DNA from 3 places in the Exiguobacterium sp. s152 genome. Region 2 is predicted to be linked to each of the others. Evidence: predicted binding sites of a transcription regulator. Region 2 holds the regulator's gene; each other region holds the start of a gene.
What was found. Region 2 encodes LexA, which represses DNA repair genes until DNA is damaged. Its sites were predicted from a motif close to CGAACATATGTTCG; they were not measured.

Region 1 (4,252 bases), on a different contig from region 2:
GTTTGCCGGCCCGGAGCCTGTCGTCCGCCTCTTTGACGAGTGTGTCGACGGCCTCGAATCCGCTCCGCGTCGTGACGCCGAACGTCATCGTCACGCTGAGTCGGCGGCCGTCATAAATCGTCTCGAGTGATTTAATGCGTTGCCGCAAGCGGTCAATCGTCTCCGTGGCTTCTGTAGCTGACTTATCCGTCAAGAAGATGAGGAACTCCTCGCCGCCCCAACGGATGGCAATCCCATCGGTTCGGGCAAGCGCGGAGGCGACTTGTTTGAGGACGAGATCGCCGCAGTCATGACCGTGTTGCTCATTGAACGCCTTGAAATGGTCAATGTCCCCGAGGGCGACGGCATATGGCCGTCCATTGATGGCGGCTTCGCGAATCTCATCTTCGACCAAACGGTAACCCGTCGTCCGGTTATACAAACCGGTCAGCCCGTCCCTTGAGGCGAGCGTATGCAACCGTTCGTTCGTCCGTTCAAGCTCGGACGTCACCTCGACGACGGAACCTTCGAAGACGAAAGATAACCCAGCAATCAAAGCAATCGTCGACAAGAGGCAAAAGAGGCCAAATATTTGCTCGAACGACGACGTGAGCGGTTGCGTCCCTGTCGTCACGTTCAGGTAGAGGAAACCGTAAATCGTCATGGCGAGCATCGTCGAGGCAATCCGGATGGACCGACTGACGTTCGGCATGAAGAATACGCCATAGGCGACCATGATGATGAAATAGTGGACGTTCGCACCCCAACCGAGCACGACCGTCGAGATAATCGCGTTATAGACGACTTCGACGAACAGACCGACGAAGAACGCCCGATACAATCGTTTATGTACAAAATAAAAGGATAACGTGTAATAGAGAATGCTGAGTAGATTCGACCAGGCGAGTACCGTGACGCCGAGTTGCCAAAACGTGATCAAGAACACGACGTGGATGAGCCAAGCGAGCGCGTTCCCGTAAAAAGTGATGCGGTAATTATATAGTGTACCGCGACGTTCCTCATAGGCAGTTCCCACGCGAACACCTCCTGAATCTTAGTATACCGAACTGTCATCGATTTGCCCATGGGCGTTCGAGAATCAAGTCAATCCCAACCTCGAAAACGTCTTGAATACGTCATTATGATTGCGTGAAATATCTATTTCACGCAACGTTCGCTCACACTTCATTTTCATCCGAGACACACATCGACCTGTGATCCGGAGAAATAACGTCATATAATCCGGTTTACATAATAAGTTATGGTGAACCAATTGATTTGTTTTAAAAATTTGAAAGAGTTACAGTTGTATGATAAAAGAAAATAAAGCTTGAAACGGTGATTCAGGTAAAGGTACACTGAGAACGTAAACAAAAGGGGGATTTCAGGATGGACGATCAACGTTTGAAACAATGGCTCACCGAGGCGAAGACGATTGCTGTCGTCGGCGTGTCAGCGAACCCGAACAAGACCGCGAACCAAATCGCAGACTATTTGATCTTGCAAGGTTACACAGTCATCCCTGTCAATCCAACGCTCGAGACGTGGAACGGACGCAAAGTCTATCCGACGGTCGAGAGCATCCCGGGGCGCGTCGATATCGTCGACGTCTTCCGACGCAATGAGTATTTGGCCGGCGTGGCCGAAGATGCCGTCCGACATGGGGATGTCGGTCTCGTCTTCAACCAGCTCGGGCTCACCAGCCCGGACGCCGAGCGGATCGCTCGCGATGCCGGACTCGACTACATCGAAAATCGATGCATCTATGTCGAGCACGCCCGCCTTCTCGGTTAAGACCTACCTCCTTGGTAGGTCTCCTTTTTTTCACGAGCCCCGCTCGCGGAGGGAGGCTTGCCAGAATCTAAAAACAGCTATACAATAGGATAGAAAAACGAACGTGTGTTCGAAATTGAGGTGACGAAGATGTCAACAGACTTATTTAATTACAATGAAGACGCCATCCAGGTGCTCGAAGGACTGACTGCTGTTCGGAAACGTCCGGGGATGTATATCGGTTCGACCGACCATCGCGGCTTGCACCATCTCGTCTATGAGATCGTCGATAACGCGATCGATGAGGCGCTCGCCGGATTCGGTGGCCAAATCGACGTGACCATCCATAAAGATGACGCGATCACGGTACGCGACCACGGGCGTGGTATGCCGACCGGGATGCACGCCTCCGGCAAACCGACGCCAGAGGTCATCTTCACGGTCCTCCACGCCGGCGGTAAGTTCGGCCAAGGTGGCTACAAGACGTCAGGTGGACTCCACGGGGTCGGCGCCTCGGTCGTGAACGCACTCTCGAGCAAGGTCCTCGTCACGATTTATCGCGACGGCAAAGTGTTCGAGCAGACGTTTGCCGACGGCGGGATTCCGCAGACGACGCTCCTCGAGACCGGAAAGACGCGTCAGACGGGGACGAGCGTCTACTTCAAACCGGACGCCTCGATCTTCTCGACGACGACATATAACTACGACACGCTCGCTGAACGGCTCCGTGAATCGGCATTCCTGTTAAAAGGATTGACGATCACGTTGACGGACGAGCGTTCGGATAAAGAAGAGACGTTCCATTACGAGGAAGGGATTGCCGAGTTCGTCCAATATTTGAACGACGACAAGGCGACGCTCCATCCGATCGTCTACTTCGAAGGGACGGAGAACGATATCGAGCTAGAGCTCGCCTTCCAGTTCACGGACGCCTATTCTGAGAACGTCCTCTCGTTCGTCAACAACGTCCGGACTCGTGACGGCGGCACACACGAGGTCGGCGCCAAGACGGCGATGACCCGCATCGTGAATGAATACGCCCGTAAGAACGGATTGTTGAAAGAAAAAGACAAGAACCTCGACGGCGGTGACGTCCGCGAAGGCTTGACGCTCATCGTCTCGGTACGGATCCCGGAAGAATTCCTCCAGTTCGAGGGGCAGACGAAATCGAAACTCGGTTCGCCCGAGGCACGTACGAGCGCTGATGGTGTCATGGCCAAACAACTGACGATTTTCCTCGAGGAGAACCCGCAGATGGCGACGATGCTCATCAAGAAGGCGATCCGCGCCGCCCAGGCCCGTGAAGCCGCCCGGAAAGCCCGGGAAGAGGCGCGCAACGGCAAGAAGAAGAAACGTTCGAGCATCTTGAACGGAAAACTGACGCCGGCGACGTCGAAGAACGCCGCCAAGAACGAACTGTTCCTCGTCGAGGGTGACTCGGCCGGCGGTTCGGCTAAACAGGGTCGTGACCGGACATTCCAGGCCATCCTGCCGCTGCGCGGGAAGGTCATCAACTCGGAGAAGTCGAAACTCCAGGACATCATGAAGAATGAGGAAATCAATACGATCATCCACGCGATCGGTGCCGGGGTCGGCCATGACTTCGACCTTGAGGACTGCAATTTCGACAAAATCATCATCATGACTGATGCCGATACGGACGGGGCCCACATCCAAGTGCTCCTGTTGACGTTCTTCTTCCGTTATATGCGCCCGCTCGTCGAGGCCGGCAAAGTGTTCGTCGCCTTGCCGCCGCTCTATCGCATCTCGAAAGGGAAAGGCAAGTCGGAACAGTTCGAGTACGCCTGGGACGAAGAGGCGCTCGAGAAGCTCGTCAAAGTGTATAAGAAGGGCTATATCCTCCAGCGCTACAAAGGTCTCGGTGAGATGAACGCCGACCAGCTGTGGGAGACGACGATGAACCCGGACACACGGACGCTCATCCGTGTCACGGTCGACGACGCTGCCGTCGCCGACAAGCGTGTCTCGGTGCTCATGGGAGACAATGTCGCCCATCGCCGTGAATGGATCGAGGAGAACGTCGCCTTCGGCCTCCAGGAAGATGATTCAATCATCGCCAATGAACACGTGACTAAAGCGATTGAGGAAGTGATGTAACGATGTCGACGATTCAACATATTTTAAACTTGTCGCTCGAACAGGTCGTCGGTGACCGCTTCGGGCGTTACTCGAAATATATCATCCAGGACCGGGCCCTCCCGGACGCGCGCGACGGGCTCAAACCCGTTCAACGCCGCATCCTGTATGCGATGCACCATGAAGGCAACACGAACGAGAAACCGTACCGCAAATCGGCCAAGACGGTCGGGAACGTCATCGGTAACTATCACCCGCACGGTGATAGTTCCGTCTATGAGGCGATGGTACGCCTATCGCAGGACTGGAAGTTGCGTTACCCGCTCATCGACATGCACGGGAACAACGGCTCGATGGACGGCGACTCGGCCGCCGCGATGCGGTATACCGAGGCCCGTCTGTC
Region 2 (4,252 bases):
GGGAACGCTCGATGTCAGCGCTCGAACTCTTCACGCAGAAATCGTCTTCGGAATTCGCGATCCGACCTTTTCTGCTTCGTGATTCGACGCGAGTGATGAATCGTATGATGGCATGGGCCAAGCATCCGAATGAGCATGTGCGGAGATTGGCGAGTGAAGGCTGCCGCCCTCGTCTTCCGTGGGCGGAATCGTTACCGATGTTCAAAGCAGACCCGGCTCCAGTGTTGGCGGTTTTAGAGTTATTGAAAGAAGACCCATCATTATATGTAAGGAAAAGTGTCGCTAACAACCTCAACGATATCTCGAAAGATAACCCGGAAGCCGTGCTCGCGGTCTCGCGTCGATGGCAGGGCGAACATGATCATACCGATTGGGTCATCAGACATGGGTGTCGAACATTGATCAAATCCGCTCACCCCGACGCCTTAACGCTGTTCGGTTATGCGCAAGAAACGGATTTAACCGTCAACGCATCGATTTCGATACATCCGAACATGCTCAGTATCGGGGAGGCGTGCGAGATTCAATACGATGTGTCGATTCGTCCAGGCGATGCTGCATATATTCGGGTCGAATACGCCATCGATTTCATAAAAGCGAACGGGAAAGCGAGTCGTAAGGCATTTCTGCTAGCGAATAAAATCGTCGCCGGGGGTGCGCGACTGGTAGCGAACAGGATGCACAGTTGGGCAGATTTGACGACGCGCCGACATTATCCGGGTGAGCATCGTGTCGTTTTGCTGGTCAATGGACGCGAAGTCGCTGAGAATCATATCATGTTGTATAAACGCGATGATTGAATCATACTTTGCGAAACAATATGATGTCAGCACCCAAATCTGTGTGGACAGGAGAGATGATCACGATGGGAAAAGGAATATTATTTTTTCTTTGTGGGAAGATGGGGGCAGGGAAATCAACGGTATCCAAGCGACTCGAGCTCGAAGAGCATGCGGTACGGTTGTCCGAGGATGAGTGGTTGCAGGCACTTTATCCTAATCAGATTCATATGTTCGAAGATTACTGACGACACTCTGAACTGCTCAAACCAATCGTAGAAACAACTGTCCAGCGTATGCTTGAAGTAGGGACAAATGTCGTGATGGATTTCCCTGCCAACACAATCGGTCTACGTCAATGGTTTCTTGTCATAGCGAACAAGGTTGGGGCAGACCATCAATTGATTTATCTGAATCTTAGCGACGAGCAGTGTATGAGACGAATTGCTAAAAGGCGGACAGAAATGCCTGAACGGGCAGCATTTGACACAAAAGAAGTGTTCAATCATGTCACTTCATTTTTTGAAGCACCTTCTGAGTCGGAAGGAATTCGAATTGTCGAATATGATTAATCCGTTAATATCTTCAGACGTTTAAAAAGGGCAACCCAGTCTAATAGACGGGTTGCCCTTTTGGGTGTATGGCATAAGCATTTGCTTAAAACGCACGTTTGAAGAACGTGGACGCATAGTCGAGCGTCGTATGTAGCGTCGTCGCGAAAGCGAGTCCGAAGAAGCATGCTGCCCCGTTCAGGTCGAGCCACGATCTGACAGCTTCCTCATACGGCGTGACCGTGAGCACGAGCGTGAGCGGGAAACCGAGATAGATGACCCGGATCAGATCGCTCAAGAGCGGAAAATGCGAGAATAACGACCGATGGGGCATAATCTTCACATAAGGGAGCCAAAAGCCCCGAAGCGGTCCCCATCGATAATAGGCGTCCGACTTTAAGTCAAGGTCCGGGGAGAGCCAGAACGTCCCGATTAGGGCGCCAAGCAGGAACACGGTCGGAACATCGATGTCAATAAAAGGCGTGGCAATCGCAAGAGCACCGATTGCCACGAGATTCGTACGGGTATGTGTCTTGCCACTAGCCATTAGTGAATCGTGCGGTATACACCGATGACCTTCCCTAAAATCGACACGTTATCGAAATACATCGCTTCGAGCTCGTCGTTCTCCGGCTGGAGGCGAACTTTCGAAGCTTCTTTATAAATCCGCTTCACGGTCGCTTCACCTTCATCCGTCATGGCGACGACAATCTCTCCATTGTCGGCCGTGTTCTGTTGACGGACGAGGACACGGTCCCCATCCAAGATCCCCGCGTTAATCATAGAGTCCCCTGAGACAGAGAGCATGTAGACGTTGTCGGAACCGACGACGTGGGCCGGGAGCGGGAAGTGCTCTTCCACGTTCTCAATCGCCGTGATCGGCGTACCGGCCGTGACTTTCCCGATGACCGGCACGTACATGACGGCATCATGGTCTTCCACGACTGACATCTCTTCATCTAAAATCTCGATGGCACGTGGCTTCGTCTTGTCACGTCGAATCAATCCACGCTTCTCTAGACGGTCCAAGTGGCCGTGGACGGTCGAGCTCGATGCGAGTCCGACTGCCTCTCCGATTTCACGAACGGAAGGTGGATACCCTTTCGCCCGGACCTCGGCTTTTATAAAATCAAGAATCTGTTGTTGTCTTGCTGACATTTTTTTCAATGGATTTCACCTCGATTATGTCGAATAACCTGCGAACGCATCCTATTCTTTATGGGTTTAGTTTAACACAAGAACACATGAGCGCACAAACATTCGTTCGTTTTTTTCTACTTGACCGAACAGAAGTTCTTGTTTTATGATGAGAACAGATAAACGAACAGACGTTCTCGAGAACGTGTATTCTTATTCCCAGGAGGTAATCGTTATGAGAGACACAATCAATGGAATCATTTTAGTCGGCATGTTGGCACTTGGAATGTTCGCGTTTTATATGGTCGGGGAGATGCGCCACGACGTCGATGTCGTCGCGACCGAACCGGTGATCGAGCACAGCGTCGAAGAAGAAGTCGCCTTGACGGAGGCCGAGTCGCTCGAGGCACAGCTTCTCGCCGAACGCGCTGAGAAAGAAGACGACAAGACGACGTGGTTCGCCGCCGAATAATCTTTTCTGATTGCGAACAGCCCCCGAAACTGTGTATCGTAGAGGGCGAATGGAAAGAAAGGAAGTGACGGGATGCGAGTCGTCATTTATTGTCGCGTGTCGACGAACAAGTCCACGCAAGAGACGTCACTCGGTCGCCAAGCGGACGAACTGACGCGGATGGCGAAACGTCTTGACGCCGAAATCGTCGATGTGATCAGTGAGCAAGAGAGTGGGTATGAGGTCAATCGGACGGGGTTGCTCGATTTGTTGGAGCACGTCTCGACGTCTAATCTCGATGCCGTGCTCGTGAGCGATGACAGCCGCCTCGGACGAGGGAACGCGAAAATCGCCATCTTGCATACGCTCATGAAACATAACGTCCGCTTGTTGACGATGCAATCGTCCGATGAATACGTTTTCTCGGATGCTGAGAAGATGGTGCTTGAAATTGTCAGTGTCGTCGAGGAGTACCAGCGTAAAATCCATAATGCGAAAATCTCACGCGGCATGCGTCGGGCGGTCGCGAACGGGTTCAACCCGCACCGCAACATCCAACATCACGATCAAGGCGGTCGGAGCCGAATCGAAGTCCCGATTGAAGAAATCGTCCAACTGCGCGAGCGCGGACTGACGTTCGCTGAAATTGCCGCCACGCTACGTGGTTTTGGCTATGAGGTGTCGAAAGCGACCGTGAACCGTCGTTATTTGGAGCACGTATCAGTGCCAGAAACTTGATTCCTGCTCGCTGATTTTGTACAGTAGAAGAACAAATTCAGTAGAGAGGGGGCGAGCCTGATGCTAGCACCTGAACAGTTGGAGCGAATCAATTTTCTCGCCAACAAAGCCAAGACAGATGGACTGTCATCAGAAGAGATGGACGAGCAGCAAGCGCTGCGCCAACAATATTTGCAAGCGTTCCGCCAATCATTCAAATCACAGATGATGGGGATGAAGGTCGTCGATCCGGACGGGAACGATGTAACGCCTGAAAAATTGAAAGACGAGCAGAAACGGCATCGCTCGGAGTGACCACGAATGCACATCCTATTTCATATAGGGTGTGCATGTTTGTTATACGCGAACGGGGATCAGGGGGACTTATTGGACTGGTTTTGGACGAAAGGAAGTAAACGATTCCATTCAATGTGTTATACTAATTAATTAGTTGTGACACACGAATGAGTATGCTAAAATATGACGGGTAGAAACTTTGTAACAACAGAGAGGATGAAATTAGTGGAAACAACTACTAAAGAATTATTAGCGATTAACTCGATTCGGACGCTCTCGATTGATGCGGTCCAAAAAGCGAACTCTGGTCACCCGGGGAT
Region 3 (4,252 bases), 400 kb from region 2:
GAAATCCAAGTTGAGCAACTCATCGTTCGTATCCGAGACTTGTTTGTACGCCCCGGCTGACATCTCGAGCCAATCCATCACGTCCGCGCCCGTCACTTTGACGACTTCGAGCGTGTTCGGGAAGACGTATAGGTCGGCCACGTTTTTCAATGCGATCGAGCCTTTCGGGATGTTCGTGTAATAGCTCGCGTCCGTCAACTGACGGTTACCCGCCTTGAATGGTGCCCCGGCTGAAAGGATCGGGAGCTCTTTATACGCCGCGAGCTCCGGGTTCGTCGCAAGTTCTCTCTCGACGTACCATTTCTGCGCGTTCGTTACGAACTGGACCGACGCATCGTCACGGACGAGCGCGAAATAGCTTTGGATATCGTCTTGAATCTCACCGACCGGGCGGTTGATGTATTCAATCGTCGCCTTATGGTCCGCATCGATGGGCGAGGCGATCATCGGGTCGACCGGCGTGTCCGCCTTGACCGTGTCGAGTTTCGCGTTCGCATCGAGCACGTTCCATTTGCCGTCGACGAGCTCGAGGTCGAGGTCGATGACCCCGAGGTCTTTCCCTTGGTTGTTCGCCATGACGACCGGCTTGCCGTTGATTGTCCCTTTGTTCATATCCACGTTCGGGAATGAAGTGAACATCCCTTTTGCGTCAGGGAAACGACCGTGCTGGTGACCGGTCATGACCATGTCGAGCCCTTCGATTTTTGTGAGCGTATAGCCGACGTTTTCTTCCCCGTCCGATTGCTCATCCGCGAGTGTCGCACTTTCCCCGATCCCTGAGTGCGCGAGCGCGACGACGACGTCTGCGCCTTGCTCTTTCAATTTGGCGACGGCCGCTTTTGCTGCCGGTACCATATCATCTGCCGTCACCTTGCCTTGGAGGTTCCCTGAATCCCACGACATGATTTTCGGCGGCACGACTCCGAACACACCGACTTTGATCGTATGCGTCTCGCCGTCCCCGTCGACGACTTGGCGTTCGATGATTTGGACTTCTTGTCCGTTCTCGTTGTATTTCGAGACGATCGGCTCGCCCGACAAGTCCTTCACGTTCGAGTTGACAAAGCGAAGCTTGCCTTTCGATCCTTGCATCGCGTCATACAAGAACTGGAGCCCGAAGTTGAACTCGTGGTTCCCGAGTGTGACCGCATCGAACTCGAGTGCCGACATCGCTTGATACATCGGATGTTCGAACGCGCCTGGTGCTTTCTGATGCTGTTCGCGGACGTAATCCCCGAATGGCGTCCCTTGAAGCGTATCCCCGTTGTCGAACAAGAACGTGTTGTCAGTTCCTGCTTCCTCGCGATGTTGTTTGATGAGCGTCGCGACTTTCGTCAACCCGATTGTGTTGTCGACTTTGTCCTGAAAATAGTCGTAGTTCGTGATGTTCGTATGTAAGTCTGTAGTCTCCAAGAAGCGGAGCTTTACAACGTCTTCTGACGCGAGCACGTTCGGTGCGTGGAGCGGTAACGTCGCCGGTAATACGAGCGCTGTCGCAATCGTCCATTTTAAAGCTGTTCTCATATCCATTTCCCCTTTTTCTAAAAATGTCCCAACATCTTTTACTATATCATCAGCTTGTAAACGCAACCATCTGTTTTTTGTAAATTAATCCTCAAATTTCAAATCTAACAAATTCTTTTTCAATTTCTATTTGAGACGGCGTGAGACCGTGATACGATGAGAAAAACAGAACGCTTGTTCGTAAAAAAAGGAGAGGTGGCTATGCGACGTCGGATTTTTTGTATCGACAGCGTCTCATTCTATGCCAGTTGCGAGTGCGCCGCCCGCAAGTTGAACCCGTACAAGACGAAGCTCGTCGTCTTATCAAACCTCCAAGATCACGGCGCCCTCGTCCTCGCCGCGACACCGCCGATGAAACAACTCGGGATCAAGACCGGCTCCCGGCGCTTCCACATCGACCGGTTGCCGTGGCACGAGCGGCGGCACATCATCTACGCCGAGGCCCGGATGAGCCACTATTTGAACGTATCCGTGCAAATCGTCCACATCTTGCATCAGTTCGCACCCCCGGAGGCAATCCGCGTCTACTCGGTCGACGAGACGCTCGTCGACTTGACGGGGACGGAGCGGCTGTTCGGGAACGATGCGCACGTCGCCCGCCTCATCCGCTCGACCGTCTTCCGCTATACCGGCATCCCGGTCACGATCGGCATCGGTCCGAACAACGTCCTCGCCAAGCTCGTCCTAGACTTGCATGGGAAGAAGACGGGTGTCGCCAGCTGTTTCCTCCACGACGTCGAACGATTAATTCACCCGGCCCCGATCGGCAAGATGTGGGGCGTCGGCGCGAAGATGGAAGTCCATCTCCGGCGGCTCGGTATCGACACGATCGGCGACCTCGCCCGCTATCCGCTCGAGACGCTCCATGAGAAGTTTGGCGTCATCGGCGCCGAGCTGTGGCACCACGCCTGGGGCATCGATGAGTCGCCGACAATCCTCCCACCGAGCTCTTTGTTCGGGGCGAAACGGCAGCGGCCCCGGACGATCGGCCACGGCATCACGCTCATGAAAGACTATGCGACGTACGCGGCCATCCGGCTCGTCTTACAGGCCATCGCCGTGGAGGTCGGGATGCGGACGCGGCAGGCCGGACTCGTCGGCGGCAGCGTCCATCTCGGCGTCCGCTACACCCGGACGAGCGAGCGGCGCGGCTTCAGCAAACAAAAAAAGCTCGCCCGCTTCACAGCGGACGAGCGCGAGTTCTTGCCGGTGTTGTTGACGCTCTTCCTCGACGCCTGGGACGAGACGGAGGCGGTTCGTTACGTCTCGGTCGCCCTCGGCAAACTCGAGCCAAGGAGCGACCACGTCCAGCTGTCATTCTTCGAGGACGAGTGGGCCCGGGCACGCCGGTTCGACTTCCTCGACCTCGTCGATAGCTTGAACGTCCGCTTCGGGCGCGGCACGATCCGCCCGGCGTCGAGTTTACTGAAAGACAGTCCGCTCCGTACCCGCCAGCGGTTAATCGGCGGACATAAACAAGGAGGTGAATCGTCATGAGCCAGACCCGATACAAAGACCGCGGTGAATTGAAATGGATCCCTTTCCTCATGCCCGAGCACGTGGCGCTCCTGAAGAAATATTACGCCCACGTCCAAAAGATCGAGCTACCCGATTTGGATGAGCAGTTGCTCTATTTATGGCAGACCGAGCTCGAACGCGCCATCCGTGAAGGGGACGCCGTCGAGCTAACGCTGTTCGATAACGGCATGACCCATACGGTGCGCGGTTACGTCCACGCCATCTATTACGCCGAGCGTGAAGTCGAGCTGTTCGACACCGAGGTGCTTCGCATCCCGTTCGGTCAGATTCTGTCCGTCCGTTAAGACGCGTCAATCGCTGCCTGCGTCGTCTCGAACGTGTCGACGTGGTCAAGGACGCCATAATGCGTGAGCGTCTGGCGCACCGGTGCCGACAAGTGCGCGAAGACGACACGGCGGTCGGCCGCCTTTAACTCGCGGACGACGCGGCGAATCTCTTCGACGGCCGTCACATCGATGACGGGACAGCGGTGGAAGTTGAAGATGAAGACGTCGGGCTCGTCATGGATATGATGCAACACGTGCTCGAACATCTCGATCGCGCCGAAGAAGAGCGGCCCCTCGACGCTGAAGACGACCTGTCCGTCGCGCGTCACGTACCGTTCCGTCTGTTCGCGGACGTCAATCGTATCGGCCATCCGTTTCGCGAACAAGGCGAGCGCACAGATGACCCCTACCTCGACGGCGACGACGAGGTCGACGAACACGGTCAACCCGAGCGTGACGAGCAAAACGAGCGACTCGGCCGACCGATGCTTGAGCATCTCGAAGACGTGGTGCCGCTCCGACATGTTCCAGGCCACGCGCATCAAGATCGGGGCGAGGGCGGCCAATGGGACATAGCTCGCGAGCGGTGCCAACACGAGCACGGCGAGGAGCACCGTCAACCCGTGGATGACGCCGGAGCGGCGGCTGACGGCCCCGGCTTGAATGTTCGTCGCCGTCCGGGCGATGGCGCCGGTCGCCGGAATCCCGCCGAAGAACGGGACGACGACGTTGGCGAGCCCTTGCCCGAACAGTTCCTTGTCCGGGTTCATCTTCGTGCCGGCCATGCCGTCCGCGACCGCACCCGACAATAGCGACTCGAGCGCCCCGAGGAAGGCGATGGCGAACGCCGACGGCATGAGCGTCGCAATCATATCGAGGTCAATCGCGAGCCAGTTGAACTCAGGCAGTCCGCTCGGGATGCC

Region 1: parE (DNA topoisomerase IV subunit B) is a predicted target of LexA. The motif match lies at 1,872-1,885, and genes of this name have one in related genera.
Region 3: KNP72_RS02455 (Y-family DNA polymerase) is a predicted target of LexA. The motif match lies at 1,692-1,705, and genes of this name have one in related genera.

Annotation. Positions count from the first base shown of each region.
Region 1 is NZ_JACSLX010000003.1:74,538-78,789, forward strand. Features, by position in the region: gene KNP72_RS16020 (GGDEF domain-containing protein) at 1-1,015, opposite strand, end outside; gene KNP72_RS07125 (CoA-binding protein) at 1,369-1,773, shown strand; gene parE (DNA topoisomerase IV subunit B) at 1,903-3,870, shown strand; gene parC (DNA topoisomerase IV subunit A) at 3,873-4,252, shown strand, end outside.
Region 2 is NZ_JACSLX010000001.1:79,211-83,462, reverse strand. Features, by position in the region: gene KNP72_RS00435 (DNA alkylation repair protein) at 1-800, shown strand, start outside; partial or broken gene KNP72_RS00430 (P-loop nucleotide/nucleoside kinase family protein) at 821-1,351, shown strand; gene KNP72_RS00425 (metal-binding protein) at 1,437-1,877, opposite strand; gene lexA (transcriptional repressor LexA) at 1,877-2,497, opposite strand; gene KNP72_RS00415 (hypothetical protein) at 2,703-2,939, shown strand; gene KNP72_RS00410 (YneB family resolvase-like protein) at 3,012-3,656, shown strand; gene KNP72_RS00405 (DUF896 domain-containing protein) at 3,717-3,950, shown strand; gene tkt (transketolase) at 4,149-4,252, shown strand, end outside.
Region 3 is NZ_JACSLX010000001.1:478,810-483,061, forward strand. Features, by position in the region: gene KNP72_RS02450 (bifunctional 2',3'-cyclic-nucleotide 2'-phosphodiesterase/3'-nucleotidase) at 1-1,524, opposite strand, end outside; gene KNP72_RS02455 (Y-family DNA polymerase) at 1,726-3,021, shown strand; gene KNP72_RS02460 (YolD-like family protein) at 3,018-3,347, shown strand; gene KNP72_RS02465 (SulP family inorganic anion transporter) at 3,344-4,252, opposite strand, start outside.